DNA from 2 places in the Amycolatopsis sp. NPDC088138 genome. Region 2 is predicted to be linked to the other one. Evidence: riboswitches for the same ligand, from Rfam matches in the RefSeq annotation. Region 2 holds a riboswitch; the other holds the start of a gene.
The links. Region 2 has a riboswitch for thiamine pyrophosphate ahead of thiO (glycine oxidase ThiO). Riboswitches for the same ligand answer to the same signal wherever they lie in the genome.
Positions count from the first base shown of each region.

Region 1: another riboswitch for thiamine pyrophosphate. It lies ahead of ACIOD2_RS09845 (thiamine ABC transporter substrate binding subunit); the one in region 2 lies ahead of thiO (glycine oxidase ThiO).

Region 1 covers NZ_JBIUTB010000002.1:493,707-496,506, reverse strand. The annotation lists gene ACIOD2_RS09850 (ABC transporter permease) at 1-28, opposite strand, end outside; gene ACIOD2_RS09845 (thiamine ABC transporter substrate binding subunit) at 139-1,188, opposite strand; TPP riboswitch at 1,210-1,319, opposite strand; gene ACIOD2_RS09840 (4a-hydroxytetrahydrobiopterin dehydratase) at 1,352-1,636, shown strand; gene ACIOD2_RS09835 (winged helix-turn-helix transcriptional regulator) at 2,047-2,412, opposite strand; gene ACIOD2_RS09830 (DUF1330 domain-containing protein) at 2,423-2,716, opposite strand; gene ACIOD2_RS09825 (hypothetical protein) at 2,713-2,800, opposite strand, start outside.
Region 2 covers NZ_JBIUTB010000007.1:827,260-830,059, forward strand. The annotation lists gene ACIOD2_RS40645 (OmpA family protein) at 1-95, opposite strand, end outside; gene thiE (thiamine phosphate synthase) at 276-935, opposite strand; TPP riboswitch at 1,069-1,175, shown strand; gene thiO (glycine oxidase ThiO) at 1,169-2,245, shown strand; gene thiS (sulfur carrier protein ThiS) at 2,245-2,445, shown strand; gene ACIOD2_RS40665 (thiazole synthase) at 2,447-2,800, shown strand, end outside.

The DNA.
Region 1 (2,800 bases), on a different contig from region 2:
ACACCACCAGGAAACCGATCGGCGCCACGCCGAGCAGCGCCAGGCCGAGGCCGCGGACCGTCCTGGGTGGGGCTAGGACTGCCGCTTTTCGGGGGCTCCGGGTGGCGGAGCCCCCGGCCCGGGGCGAAGGCCCGGATGTCACTGCACGAGCGTGCGCCATTCGCCGATCCACTTCTCACGCCCGGCCTGCACCTGGTCCGGGGTCAGCGCCTGCGGCTTCTGCGGCAGCGGCGCGACCTGCGCCCAGCCCGCCGGCAGGTCGACACCCTGGCGCGCCGGGTAGACGTACATGTTGGCCGCCACGGTCGCCTGGAACTGCTGCGAGAGCAGGAAGTCGACGACCTTGCGCGCGTTCTCCTCCTGCTTGCCGCCGGTGAGCACCCCGGCGTACTCGACCTGCCGGTAGCAGGTGTCGAGCAGCGCCTTCGTCCGCGGCTTCCCGTCGTCACCAACCTCGGCGGCCGGCGACGACGCGTACGACACGACGATCGGCCGCGGCCCCTTGCCGGACGAGCCGGAGAAGTCCTTCGTGTAGGCCTCTTCCCAGCCGCTGACCACCTTGAGCCCGTTGGCCTTCAGCTTGGTCCAGTAGTCCTTCCAGCCGGCTTCGCCGTACTTCGCGACCGTGCCGAGCAGGAACGCGAGCCCGGGCGACGCCGTCGCCGGGTCCTCGGCGACCAGCAGGTCCTTGTACTTCGGGTCGGCCAGGTCGTCGTACGACTCCGGCGCCGGGATCCCCTTGGCGGTGAAGTAGTTCGTGTCGACGTTGACGCAGACGTCGCCGACGTCGACCGCGGACAGCCGGTGCTCCGGGTCGACGGCGTAGCGCTGCGGCCCGCGGTCGGCCTCCGGGCTGGTGTAGGGCTCGAAGACGCCCTCGGCGAGCGCGCGTGAGGCGAAGGTCGAGTCGACGCCGTACGCGACGTCGCCGACCGGGTTCGCCTTGGTCAGCACGAGCTTGTTGGTCAGCGAACCGGCGTCACCCTGCTTGAGCACGGAGATCTTGATGCCCGACTGCTGCTGGAAGGCGTCGAGCACCTCCTGCGGCGCCAGGAAGGAGTCGTGCGTCACGAGGGTGACGGTGGGCGTCTGCTTCGTGTCACCGGACCCGTCCGACAGCGAACACGCCGCTGTGACGACGCTGACGACGGCGATGGCCGTCGCGGCGCGAACAGCACTGCGTTTCATCTACCCTCCTGCACTTCGCCGGACGAGGAGGGAAAGCCCTCCCTTCGCCGGCATGATCCGGGATCAGGTGCTAACGGTCGCGGGTCACCCCGCCTCTCAGCCCGGCTCACCGGACTCCCGTGGCAACCGTGCACCTTAGTCCAGGACGTTGGACGATGGAGGCATGACGGAAATCTTGAGCGACGACGAGGCCGACCGGGCCCTGCTCCACGGCTGGGTCCGCACGGGCAAGGTCATCCGGCGCGAGGTGGAGCTCCCGAGCTTCCCGAAGGCGATCGAGGTGGTGGACCGCGTCGCGGTGCTGGCCGAAGCCGCCGACCACCACCCGGACATCGACATCCGCTGGCGCACGCTGACCTTCCACCTCAGCACGCATTCGGCCGGAGGCCTGACGGAGAAGGACTTCGCGCTGGCCAAGCAGATCAACGAGACCCTCGACGGACTGTGATCCCGGCTACTCTGAGTGCACGAAAGCCCGCGTTCGGCGTCTCTCGGTAAAGGACTTCGGACCCGAGAGGCAGATATGACGCAGGCGATCGTAGTGGGCTCAGTGGCATTCGCGACGATGGTGGCCGCGGCCGGCGGGGTGCTCTGGTTCACCGTCCGCAGTCACCGTCACTCGGACGGCTGAGTGCCGTTTCCGCTGGTCAGCGGCATGATCGGGTGAGCTTCGTCACAGCTGCTAACACTCGGCATGGTCAACGCGCTGAACTCGCGGAAGCATCGGCCCGTTCGTAGGGAAAACGCCATGAACAGCACCCCCGCCACCGCCGCCCTGACCGCCACCCAGCGCGCCTGGATCAACGCCCTCGCGCCCGCGGTCGTCCTGATCGCGATCGCGCTGATGGGCCTCCTCGGCTAGTCCGCCCGGTCGTAGGCCTGCCGGGCTTTCAGCAGGCTCGGCAGGTACTTCTCCGCCCATTCGCGGCACCGTTCCATGGGCTCGAACAACGTCCGGCCCAGGTCGGTCAGCGCGTACTCGACACGCGGCGGGTTCTCGTCGTAGGCCTTGCGGGTGACCATGCCGTCGCGTTCAAGAGCCTTCAGCGTCGCGGCGAGCACCTTCGGGCTGACGGTCCGCAGGGGCACGCGCAGCTCGGAGAACCGCCGCGGCCCGTCCTTCAGGCAGATGACCACCATCCCACCCCACTTGTCCGCGATCCGGAACGGCGTTTCGGCGGACGGGCATTGCGTCGCGAAGAGATCAGCGGTCAGCGGCTCCACCAAGCCGACGTTAGGCCACTCCGTCGACGAGCAGCAACCGCCGCCGCAGCGCGGTCTTGCTCAGCGCCAACGCTTCGGCGTACTCGGCCGAGCCGTACCAGCGTTCGGCGGTGTCCCGGTCGGGGAACTCGACGACGACCACGCGTTGGTGTTCGTCGAAGGTCCCTTCGAGAACCGCGGGCGCCGCACCTCGGACGATGTAGCGCCCCCCGTGCCGCGCGATCGATTCCTGGGCGAGTTCGCGGTAGCGCTGCCCCTGGGCTTCGTCGAGGATTTCGACCTCGGAGACGACGTAGACGCTCACGACTCCGAGGGTGGCAGAACGCCGGGGTCGTTGCGTGGTGCCGTCACTACCCGGATGTCCTCGGGCGGTGGGAACTCGGCCGGG
Region 2 (2,800 bases):
AGCACCACAGCACAGGCGAAGATCGCCATGATGCGAGCGCCTTTGGAGAGGGAGCGCTTCGGCGAGGCGCTGATCTCGGCGTCGTAGGTTTTCACGAATCCTCCGTGCGGCCCCTATTACCGTTGCTTCGGGGTTCCGCACGGAGGTCGGTGTTCGACCGAACGTCGTTACTCCGTGCTTTCTGCAAATGGCCCGATCAGGTAAACCCGACGCGGGTGGGATGAAGATCTGATTTCGGCCGTAACAAATGCGTGAGTTCGACCGAACCAGTTCCCTCAGTCCAGATGGGACCGCAGTTCGCGGGCCGCGGCAGCCGGGTCCTCGGCCTCGGTGATCGCCCGGACCACCACGATCCGCGACGCCCCTGCCGCCAGCACCTCCGGCAGCCGTGGGACGTCGATGCCGCCGATCGCGAACCAAGGCCGGGAAGGAGCGTCGGCGGCAACTGAACGGACCAGGTCCAGCCCCGGTGCCGAGCGCCCCGGCTTGGTGGGCGTCGGCCAGCAGGGGCCCGTGCAGAAGTAGTCCACTCCCGGCTCGGAAGCCGCGGCCGAAGCCTGCGGAACCGAGTGTGTCGAACGGCCGATCACCACCTCGTCGCCCAGGATTTGGCGGGCCAACGGGACCGGGATGTCGTCCTGGCCCAGGTGCAGCATGTCCGCGCCGACGGCCAGGGCGACGTCCGCGCGGTCGTTCACCGAGAGCAGTGCTCCGTGGCGGGCGCACGCCTCCGCCAGCACCTCCAGCGCCGCGATCTCGCCCGCGGCTTCCAGGGCGCCCGTTTTGTCGCGCAGCTGGATGATGTCGACGCCGCCGGACAGGGCCGCGTCGGCGAACGATGCCAGGTCGCCACGGGTCGTTCGGGCGTCCGTGCACAGGTACAGGCGCGCGGCGTCGAGGCGGGCGCGGATCTTGTCACCGGAGAGGGCGGGCATAGCGGCGACCGTACCTGGCCGCGTTACCAGTCCGGCCAAAAGCAGGCCGGCCCTCGAGCGGCACGTGTCGTTGCCACGAAAGCCATCGGCCGTGACTGTGGTTGGACTGGTAACCAGCGGCACAGTAGGGTGAACGAGTCCGCACGGGAGCCCGGGGCAACGGGCTGAGAGGGAGCTGCCGCTCCGACCGTGGAACCTGATCCGGGTCATGCCGGCGCAGGGAGCGTGATCCCATGACGAACACCTTGGCCGTGGTCGGCGCCGGCGTGATCGGCCTGTCCGCGGCGTGGCGCGCGGCCGCGCAAGGCCACGCGGTCACCGTTTACGACCCCGAACCCGTGCGCGGCGGCGCGTCCTGGCTGGCCGGCGGCATGCTCGCCCCGGTCACCGAGGCCTGGCCGGGTGAGGAGGACGTCCTCGCCCTCGGCGAAGAGTCCCTGCGCCGCTGGCCCGGCTTCGCACGTGACCTCACCCTGGAAGGCGTCGACCCCGGCCTGGCCGGGCACGGCACGCTGGTCGTCGCCTTCGACAGCGCCGACGCCGGCCACCTCGACATCCTCGCCGGCTACCTGCACTCCCTCGGCCGCGCGGCCGAACGCCTGACCGGACGCGAGGCCAAGCGGCTCGAGCCCGGCGTCGGATCCGTCCGAAGTGGACTTCACGTGCCCGGCGACCTGGCGGTGGACAACCGGAAACTGCTCAACGCGCTGTACGCGGCCTGCGTCAACCACCAGGTCCGGTTCGTCCGCGAACGCGTCGCAACGATCCCGGACGCCGACGCCGTCGTGCTCGCCGCCGGCGCCTGGACCGGACGGCTGCACCCGCAGCTCGCCGACGCCGTCCGCCCGCTCAAGGGCGAGATCCTCCGGCTGAAACCCCGCCGCGGCTGCCTGCCGCCGCCGTCACGCACCGTTCGCGCCGTCGTCGAAGGCCGGCCGATCTACCTCGTCCCGCGCGGCGACCAGGAGCTCGTCCTCGGCGCGACGCAGTACGAAGCGGGCTTCGACCGGGCCGTCACCGCGCGCGGCGTCCGTGAGCTGATCGAGGGCGCCGAGCGCGTTTTCCCGGCGATCACCGAGTACGAGCTGGCCGAGACGGCCGCGGGCCTGCGGGCCGGCAGCCGCGACGCGCTGCCGTACCTCGGTGTCCTGGACGACGGCGTCTACGCCGCGACCGGGCACCACCGCAACGGCCTGTTGCTGGCCCCGGTGACCGCGGACGCCGTGGTCGCCTGGCTCGAGGGGGAGAAGCCGCCCGAAGGCGTCGAAGCGGCTTCGCCCGCCCGCCTGTCCCAGAAGGAGCACGTGTGATGGAGATCAAGCTCAACGGCCGGTGGACGGAGTTCCCGGACGACGCGACCGTCGCCGACGTCCTCGACGCCGCCGGCGGGCAGCGGCCCGGGATCGCCGTCGCGGTCGACGGTGTGGTCGTCCGCCGGGGCGACTGGGCCACCGCCGCCGTGCCCAAGGGCGCGGCGTTCGACGTGCTCACCGCCGTCCAAGGAGGCTGAAGTGGACGAAGAACCGCTGGTCATCGGTACGCACAAGCTGTCGTCACGGCTGATCATCGGCACCGGCGGCGCGGCGAACCTCGCCGTGCTCGAACGCGCGCTGGTCGCGTCCGGCACCGAGCTGACCACCGTCGCGATGCGACGCGCCGACGCCGAGGGTGGCTCCGGCGTGCTCGAACTCCTGAAAAGGCTCGGGATCCAGCTGCTGCCGAACACCGCGGGCTGCCGCACGGCCGCCGAAGCGGTGCTCACCGCGCGCTTGGCGCGCGAGGCGCTTGATACCGATCTCATCAAGCTCGAGGTGCACGCGGACGACCGGACGCTGCTCCCGGACCCCCTCGAGACCCTCGACGCG